One region of the Neobacillus sp. B4I6 genome, then DNA from elsewhere that is predicted to be linked to it. Evidence: riboswitches for the same ligand, from Rfam matches in the RefSeq annotation. Region 1 holds a riboswitch; each other region holds the start of a gene.
The links. A riboswitch is a leader RNA that binds a small molecule or an ion and turns the genes downstream of it on or off. The one in region 1 is predicted to bind cobalamin.
Positions count from the first base shown of each region.

Region 2: it holds a riboswitch for cobalamin, as region 1 does, so the genes downstream of both, QF028_RS11015 (ribonucleoside-diphosphate reductase subunit alpha) here and metE (5-methyltetrahydropteroyltriglutamate--homocysteine S-methyltransferase) in region 1, are expected to answer to the same signal.
Region 3: it holds a riboswitch for cobalamin, as region 1 does, so the genes downstream of both, QF028_RS13820 ((2Fe-2S) ferredoxin domain-containing protein) here and metE (5-methyltetrahydropteroyltriglutamate--homocysteine S-methyltransferase) in region 1, are expected to answer to the same signal.

Region 1 is NZ_JBNPWB010000002.1:4,800,008-4,803,295, forward strand. Features, by position in the region: gene metE (5-methyltetrahydropteroyltriglutamate--homocysteine S-methyltransferase) at 1-1,754, opposite strand, end outside; cobalamin riboswitch at 1,932-2,112, opposite strand; gene QF028_RS25895 (VOC family protein) at 2,232-2,627, opposite strand.
Region 2 is NZ_JBNPWB010000002.1:1,806,449-1,809,736, forward strand. Features, by position in the region: partial or broken gene QF028_RS11015 (ribonucleoside-diphosphate reductase subunit alpha) at 1-1,714, opposite strand, end outside; cobalamin riboswitch at 1,860-2,061, opposite strand; gene QF028_RS11020 (bifunctional metallophosphatase/5'-nucleotidase) at 2,211-3,288, opposite strand, start outside.
Region 3 is NZ_JBNPWB010000002.1:2,392,868-2,396,155, forward strand. Features, by position in the region: gene cobJ (precorrin-3B C(17)-methyltransferase) at 1-1,481, opposite strand, end outside; gene QF028_RS13820 ((2Fe-2S) ferredoxin domain-containing protein) at 1,535-1,918, opposite strand; cobalamin riboswitch at 2,046-2,222, opposite strand; cobalamin riboswitch at 2,400-2,588, opposite strand; gene QF028_RS13825 (hypothetical protein) at 3,133-3,288, shown strand, end outside.

The sequences.
Region 1 (3,288 bases):
GCTAAGGCTAGTTGGTTGGCTACTTGTTCACGTGAAATATCATCGCGGACAAAAGACCAATTTAAGATTGTGATAGGACCTGTTAACATCCCTTTCACATACTTAGACGTTAATTGCTGTGCCGCTTCTACTTCCTTCACGGTCATTGGGGCTGTCCACTCGACGTCACCATAAATAATTGGTGGTTTGACACAACGTGAACCATAGGATACAACCCATGCTTTTTCTGTAAAGGCAAAACCTTCTAGCTTTTCTCCAAAGTACTCAACCATATCCGTCCGCTCAAATTCACCATGAACTAAAACATCCAGTCCTATTTCTTCTTGAATTTGAATCCAACGGGCTGTTTCACTTTTTAGAAACGATGCATACTCAGCGTCTGTAATTTCCTTTTTACGCCATGCTGTACGTGTCCGTTTTACTTGATCTGACTGAGGGAAGCTGCCAATCGTTGTGGTTGGATAATCTGGTAAATCTAATGCCTTTTTCTGCAAAGGCTGGCGTTCTTTAAACGTCATTGAACGTGCAAAATGCTCTTGTGTTACTTGTAATACTAGCTCTTTCACACGTGCATTTTTCCTTGCCTTATGCTGGGCTAATGCTTCAGTTGCTATCATACTTTGTGACACGCTCTTATTTCCTGTCCAAGCCTCGTCACGTACGTAAGATGCGATATGTGATAACTCAATTATTTTCTCATCGGCAAATGACAAAGCATTTGTCAGTATGGCATCCAGCTTTGTTTCTGCCTTCGTCGTCACAGGTACATGCTGTAAACTACATGAAGACTGAATCCAAGCTTCTTTTACACCGCTTAATAATAAAACAGCTTTTATATTGAATGCTTTTTCAGCCAAATTTGCCCGCCAAATATCCCGTCCATTTACTATACCAATTCCTAATACTTTATCCTGTGGGAACCCGTGTTTTCGAAGTGAAGCCATATTCTCTTCGGCACCATGTATGAAATCAAGACCAATCCCTTCAACAGGTAATTGAGACAGCTCTTCATACGCTGATAGTCCTTCAAAATAGGTTTGTAACATGATTTGTGCAGCCGGTACTTCTTCTGCTAACTGTTTGTAAATTTCTTGCACTAGTTTTACATCATCTGCTGTTAGTGAAAGGGTTAGTGCTGGTTCTTCCACTTGAATCCACTGTGCCCCAGCATCTACAAGCTGCTGGAATACTTGTGCATATAGCGGTAAAAGTTTCAAAATAAACAATGCTTTCGATTTGGCATCGTATCCTTTGGCTAAGCTAACAAAAGTAAAAGGACCGATCATTGTAGGCTTTGTAATAAGACCTAATTCCTCTTTGGCTTCTACAAAATAATCTAAAATGTAGTTCTTGGTTAATTGTAATGACTTGCCTTCATACTCGGGCACGATGTAGTGATAGTTGGTATTAAACCACTTTGTCATCTCACAAGCCACAACATGGCTTGCCCCACGGGCCATTTCGTAATACGTGGTAAGATCTACTTCATCACCTGTCCACTTATAACGATTTGGAATCAATCCAAACATTGCCGCATGGTCAAGCATACGGTCATAAATGGTAAAATCCCCAACTGTTAGTAACTCTAAGCCTAATGATTGCTGGCGCTTCAAATTATTCAAGCGAGTCGTTTTCATCTCTAAAATAAATTGCTCCTCTGATAACGCACCCTTCCAAAAAGATTCTACACAACGTTTCCACTCCCGATTATCACCAATGTACGGGTATCCAATAGCAGTACTTACTAAATTCATTTTTCATTCCTCCTTTTTTAGATTACAAATTCCCAAATACAAAAAAGCCATCTCCACAAAATGGAAATGGCTCTACAATCAAGTTTAAGTTTTGCTAAAAAACAAGAATAAACATAGCTACTCATAACTCGTTTGTCGTACAAATGAATGTCACCACCTATTTCCACGTAGGTATTTGGTGTGTACTGGAAATTGGCAGGTCTCCTGGCTTATCATCATGGCTCCTCACACCTTCCCATCATTTGACAGTGGTATTTGTGATTCACTCCGATTTACAGTTGCGGGACAGCGACGGAATTACACCGTTCTTCCCTATTAAGCCAAGCCTTAGCTTGGCACCAATTCTTACACGATATGTAATTTTCACTAACTATAGCATATTAATAATTTGAAGTACATAATTTTCTGAAAAGTAGTCAGCATGATGAGAGTTCTCTCGCTCACCTTAGCAATCTCTGATATCACATATCATGGGTTCTATTTTGCATTCGCATCGGGTTGATGAATTCCGAATATATTACCTTCGGTATCAATATAGTATCCTTGCCACGCCATTCCAGGCAGGGCATATTTGGCCATTGCGACCTTGCCGCCATTCTCAATAATTATAGCTTCCGTTACATCGTAATTTTCCACTCCCATTGTACAAGCAAATGCATTCAAAGCTTGGTTTGCTTCCGGTGGAGCACTTTGCCGCTGCATCAAAGCACCATTGATCCCAGGTTCATTCTCTTCGCCAGTCACTGCTCCAAAGTAAGGCATTCCTGCATACTCACTCCAATCTTGAAATGACCATCCGAATACCTCTCCATAAAACTTCTTTGCCCGTTCCATGTCATTGACATGAATTTCGAAATGAACTAATCTTCCCATGATTGCCTCCTAATTAAAAAAGTAATTATATTCGCTTCTAGCAAGTTAGCACTTATGTATATCTTGAAGTTATGATGCTTCATCTTATGATAGCAAAACTAAGGATGAAGCCAACTTTTCAATTTGAGCCAAAGCCTAATATATTTCCTCTTTATTATAGGATAATTGTTGGAATATATTCAATTTTTATAAAAATGAAATAATTTTACTTATTAGTTCCTGTTTGATATTCTTGCCATTTATTGCACGATCTACGACTGATACATAACGTCCACCCTTCTTATTATCGGGCACTCTTGGATTAATCTTTTTAAAATAGGACCTGTCATTGGTTTTGGTCATATCAAGATGTTGCTGGGTTATACATCCTTTATCTTTCTTTTGGTCACTTTGTTTGCTGGGTACTTACGCCACAAGAAAGCATCAGGATTTCGAAAAAAGTCCCACCGAATCATGGCAATGATCTTTACGATTTTTTTCTAGTCCATATGCTTATTCCTATAAAGTAACTTGCTCACATGGACAGCCAGGACATTCAAATACTACTTTAAAACGAATCTCTCTTATCTTTTTAATTAGACGACCAACGACAGAGGAAGATTAGTAATATTAAATAGGATACATGGATTGGTTTTGTCGATAAGATAATAAATGTGTTTTT
Region 2 (3,288 bases), 3.0 Mb from region 1:
GTCCTCATACAGATGATCTGCATAATTTACCGCTGCTTCAGACTCCCAGTAAATCCCTTTAAGAGCTAGTAGGTGGTGCCATCCAAATGTACCAAGACCCACGGCTCTGTACTTTTTATTTGTAAGTTGAGCCTGTCCAACAGAGATTGTATTTAAATCTATCACGTTATCGAGCATTCGTACTTGGATCCTAATTAAACGCTCTAAAACATCTGCAGGGACTGCTTTTGCCAGATTAATAGACGATAAATTACAAACAACGAAATCACCAGGTTTCCGAATTATCACGATATTGCCCTCTTCATTCTGGTATTCGTTTACAATCGTCGTTGCGGACATATTTTGAGCAATTTCTGTACATAAATTACTGCAGTAAATAGAAGTTCGGCCCTTACCCAATATATGCTTATTCGGGATTTTGCCTGTTTACTTCATCACGATAGAACATGTATGGTGTTCCTGTTTCTAATTGAGCAACCATGATTCGTGTCATAATATCCATGGCACGATATGTTTTACGAGGAAGAAGCGGGTTACCTGCGGCCTCTTCATATTTCTCGGTAAAGAATTTAACATCCGTTTCATCATAAAAATCCTCAAGTCCGAGAAGGTTCCCTTTTTCATCCTTCCAGCCCATAAATTGTTTTACTTGATGGGGACAAAATGTATGCCACTGCCCAATACTTCTTCCATCCTCATCTTTCTCTTCTAATTTTTTCATAAATAGGTCTGGTATGGTGACACCCGTAAAAATGTCATGGGCCTTACGGCGTTCATCCCCATTATTGGTTTTTAAATCGAGAAAACCGTTCATGATATCTTTATGAAATAAATCTAGATAAACCGCAATGGCACCTTGACGTTGACCTAACTGATCAACACTGACAGCTGTATTATTTAACAATTTAATCCATGGCACAATTCCGGAAGAGTTTCCTTTGAATTTCTTAATATCGGAACCAAGGGCACGAACTTTACCATAATAAATCCCTATACCTCCGCCATCCTTGCTTAGCCGAGCAATATCCCAATTATTTAAATAGATGCTATCAAGGGAATCATCTACTGTATCAATAAAGCAGGAGGAAAGCTGACCAAAGCTTTTGCCTGCATTCGCTAAAGTGGGGGTAGCAACCGTCATATATAAATTACTAAGTGCCCAATACGCTTCCTTTACAAGTTGTAAGCGGATGGACTCCTTTTCATCCTTCATAATCGTCATGGCAATAATCATGAACCGCTCCTGCGGGAGTTCATATACATTTCTATTATGATCTTGAGCAAGATAGCGATCCGCCAGTAAAAATAACCCTATGTAATTAAATAATAAATCTTTATCTGGAATTATCTCTTTTGCTAGTTGTTCGATTTCATCTTTACTATATAAGCTAAGTAAATTATGAGAATATATCCCGGTATCAGTCAATTCTTTTATTAATCTATAAAAATCTCCATATTTTAAAGAACGATTATATCCTCGATTTTTTGCTGACTTTCCATATAATTCATTTAGATATAAACGGGCAGCGACAAATGTCCAATTTGGTTGGTCTATTGCAATTTGATTCACAGCATATAATAAAGCTTGGTGATTAGCTTCCCCCTCTGTTTCATCCAGTTTACTAATTTGCTCTTTAAGCTCCGTAGTATCTATCTGATATTTTTCTGAAACTTGATTAATAGATTCTAATACGTAATTAAGTTCTGTTTGAATCTCCTTAGTTATCAATCCATTTCCCCCTATAATAAAAAAATCCGCTCAACGGTAATTGAGCGGATGAAACGATACACTACAAAAGGAATAAAAAAATCCAATGCCTCCTGTCGCCACCGTTCATCTTCTCAATCCCCGAAGAAGTTGAAACATCTTAAGAAAGATAGGTCTCCTGACTCATGCTTCTTCCTACTTTGAACCCTTCCCATATAAGTACCTAATAGATTAGACACTTCTTATACAGTGGTTTGCTCATTTCGTCAGCATTTACAGTTGCGGGGGCAGTTCTGGATTTACACCAGATTCCCTATTAAGCCACAATGGCATCGTCTCTTAAGGCTAACACAATATATAGTTTGATTATTATTTATTGAAACAATATATAGTAAATCAATTAATTTAAATAATAGTATAGTCACCAAAATAATTCAAGTCTATTATTAAATAAAAATGAAACCTATCTGGGCTGACACCTTTTTTTAAAACACCAAGGATGTCACTGAACCCTTTGTATTCTATTTTGAATGCCATAAGTGAACAGTTTTGGCTGGGCTTTACTGAAGTTAACTAATGCATCAAGGTCAACAGGTCCGACTTCTTTATTTTTAGCTTGTGTAAATACAGTAAATCCATCTCCGCCACCAGAAAGAAAAATATTCGCTGTCACAGAATAGGATTTATTAGGATCCATTTCCGTGCCATCTGGAAGCTTGGTGCTCACTACCCTTTGCGCTGCTGGTTTATTTGGATCCCAAGTATAGCTTATGCCAGAAATCTGCAACATGTTCGTTTTTGTTGCTCCCCACTGCTGGTTGAGCAATTCTCGGATTTGCTGTCCCGTCATCGACATTTTGACAAGGTCATTATTAAAGGGCTGTACCGTGTAAATTTCTCCCCAGGTGATATCGCCAGGATCAATATCGGCTCGAATGCCGCCAGGATTCATAAAGGCAAATTCGGTATTCAACGCTTTCCTTTGTGCATCCGCAATGAAATCGCCAAGCACTGACTCACCATTTTCATTTTGCTTGGCCGTCAGACTTTCAGATGAAGAGCCAACAACTTGATTAACTATCGGTTCTATTTTTGTTTCATATCCTTCTATCATTTTCTTTATTTCGGGATCGGGCTCGATTCCTTCTTGAAAGGTAGTTACAATCTCAGCTCTTTTTGAGACAATATCCTTTGTTTTAGGATCTATCTCAAGATCAATATCAGAGAAGGCAGTTCCATAGGAATAGGATTGAACAACTAGTTTATTGTCAATCGTTGCGTTCATATAGGCATGATTATGGCCGCCGAAAATGATATCCACTTCATCGTCGACCCGGTTTGCGATATCGACAAGCTGCCCTGCTGGATTTTCTCCGTTTGGACCTGAAGTGCCTGGGTTATGGGCTAAAACGACAATCGCTTTTACCCCTTGTTTTTTCAATTCCGCTACATTCTGATTAATTGCTTCTACTTCATCCGTGAATTTTAATCCTGCCACACCGCTAGGGACAACAAGCGTTGGAGTCTCAGTAGTTACTACACCGATAAAACCAATGGGCATCCCATTTACTTTGATCACT
Region 3 (3,288 bases), 2.4 Mb from region 1:
TCTATGACCCCGACAATTTGGTCCGGTCCGATTCCTTCCGCTACGATTTGGCCGGGATGTGCCGATCTTCCTGCTACCTTTGCCCCTAGAAATAAATCAAACGCTCCTTTTCGGTAAACAATGCCAATATCCTCTTTTACAGCTCCGTAGCAGGCCATGCCGCAGCCATTCACGCCAAGTTTCAATTCTTTGGGGAGTTCCATGCCGCCAAGCCTTTCCTGCAGCTCATCGGCATAAGGGATGGAATCCTTCTTTTCTCCGTCACAAAAATCACAGGCTTTTACGGTTAATACGTCGCCAACAGGAGCAATCAAAAAGTTAGCCTCCGTTAGTTTTTCAACAATCTCATCAGGCTTAGAGGTTAAAATTTGCAGCTTCATAAAATGGTCTTGTGTGTATTCCATGACACCTTCTTCTCCGACAATTTCGGAAAGAATGACCATCTGAGTCGCAGTAAATTTTTTATTAGCGACACCAGGGCTGACCGCTACCTCAAAAATAGATTGAAAGTCTTGCTTCACCATTAAACCTTGGGATGGTCCATCGTTCTCGCCAAGGATCATTTGCAAGGCTTCCTCAGCGAGCTCTCTTGGCGACTCTTTCACTGAGGTTGGGGTGACTAGTTCCTTGTTTACCGGTTTTGCATCTTCCATTTGCTCCAGTGCCCATGGTTCGGCTTCCTTTTGCAGACGCTGATGCGGTTTCAACGGCTGTATTGCCTGATTTAATGTATACTTCCGCTGATAACCGCGCGGAGTGATGATCAAGCCGTCGTAGAAAAATGTGGAAGAGTTGCCAATTAAAACGGTGGTTAACATACCAATTTCATGTTCGAGCATCTCTTGTAAATTGGTTAAGACGATCTTTTGACTATCACGGTAAGCACTCTTTACCAATCCTACAGGGGTTTCTGGCGAGCGATATTTTAGTAGAATTTTTTGAGCTTCCATGATCTGCCGTGTTCTTCTCCCGCTTTTTGGATTATATAAAGCAATCACAAAATCAGCTTGAGCGGCCGCTTCGATTCGTTTCTCGATTATGCTCCAAGGTGTCAAATGGTCACTTAAGCTGATTGTACAGGCATCATGCATGACCGGCGCGCCTAATAAAGCAGCACAGGAGTTGATGGCAGAAATGCCAGGGACCACCTCCACTTCTACCCCTGAGTCTTTTTTCCAGCCTTTTTCGATTAGCACTTCGTAAACAAGTCCTGCCATTCCATATACACCGGCATCACCGCTTGAAATGACGGCTACTGTGTAACCGAGTTCGGCCTGTTTCACTGCCTCCTGGGCCCGGCTCACTTCTTCTGTCATTCCTGTGCTGATGATTTGCTTTCCAGCTATTAATCCCTTGATTAAATCAACGTAGGTTTTGTAGCCGATGATGATATCACTTTCTTCGATGGCTTCTTTTGCCCGTCCGGTGATATGTTTTTCATCACCGGGGCCAAAACCAATAACCAATAATTTTCCTTTCACACTATTACGCCACCTTCCAAAATTTCAAACTAGAATCCAGCTACTATCCGCTGTTAAATCTTTTCTTTAACAGCTTTTTGTGCTCCTGCGATGCATTCCGACCCTTCTGGCTGTATGAATCCTTCTTCGGAATATTGATAGATCGCATGCTCCTGAAGGCAATGACCTTCCGCTAGATGACGCTTTACAATCGTAGTTCCCACTTCTGGGGTTACGTTTTTATACCAAGTCCCTGAAGGATAGACGATGGCAACGGGAGCGTCCTTACATCTCCCATTGCATCTCGTTCTTGTTGTATGTATGAGTGAATCTAAGTTTAAATTGGTGATTTCATTCCGAATCGCTTGGGTCGCTTCCTCCCCACCCTTTCTCATACAGCTGCTGCCGTTGCAAATGAAAACATGGTGTTTCGTCCCTTGTAAATTCCAAGTAGTCATGTCACACTCTCCTTTTCGTTTTTTACGTAAAAAAAGCACCCCTATGGACATAGGGGTGCAGAATATATACACACAAAAAAATAGCGGTGTATGTTCAGCACTTCTACCTATGTTCCCGTAGGTTGATTGAGATTATTAGGTAAAGGCAGGTCTCCTGACTTAGGTTCATCATCCATTGCGTCTTCCCGAATTCCTTCAGTGACATTTGCAATGAACTCCCCATACAGTGGCGGGTACCGTGACGGATTTAAACCGTACTTCCCAATTAAGCACATATTCGTGCACCTATCCTAATCTATTCAATTGTTAAAAAGGCTTGTTCCTTCTAAAGCTAAACTATGAGAATTAAAAATGATTTAGAATCATCAAAACGAAAAAATCCGTTCAACATTAGTTGAACGGATAAAACGTCAGCACAAAGAAAGTTAATAAATAATCCTTTTTGTCCAAACGTTCCATCTTCTCAACCCCCGAAGAAATCGAAACTAAAAAAGCTAAGACAGGTCTCCTGACTTGTGTATCTTCCTACTTTAGACCCTTCCCGAATCGTCAATAAATAAACGATCCAGTGGTTTGTCTATTTCGTCCACACTTACAGTTGCGGGGGCAGTTCTGGCCTTTCACCAGATTCCCAATTAAGCCCTAAGGCATCTTAACCAATTGTTAACAAATTCATATGTAATTTTAAGAGATAATAATTATACTAGTCTAACAAATAGAATATATCAAGTGCTTTTTAAATTCCCTTATATTATTTTAGGGGGGCGGCATAGCTATCGGATTGCTGGATACCTACAACAACTTCTTTATTCCCATTCCCTGTATTAATGCCCTATTAGTTATTATTAATCGTGGTGAAAGGAATCGGGTATAAACCAGACAAGGGATTCACCCACCCATTAATAGGAGCCTTTAATGCAGCTCTTTATTAAAATCATTGGTGTCCATCTGCAACCCACCTGTCTTATGATTCTCCATATAGATTTATGTACAAATCCACAGGAGCATTCCAAGATCCTGTCTACATGGGTGTTCAAAAGCATGTCGTAAATAATATTCAAAGGTATCCATTAATTCACGGCCAGCATACGTTACTCCCTCAATCCCCATTTTCTACAAAGATTTGGGGGCTTTTCTTCCGATTGTCTGCATAGAATGTAGACAAGGGTAAGTGATCTCTCAATGAAAATAGTTAACCTGGAGGGAATAACCTAATGCAATTTATTGAAGATGTTAAAGACGTGAAATTTAGTTTTTTGGAAAAGCCGCCGGCGTCGTCTATGACCTATGCCTTTGTTTATGTTAATAATCACAATGAATACTATGCAGTTAAAAATGGAGAGCGTTTGTCACGTAGTGAATTGCGGATT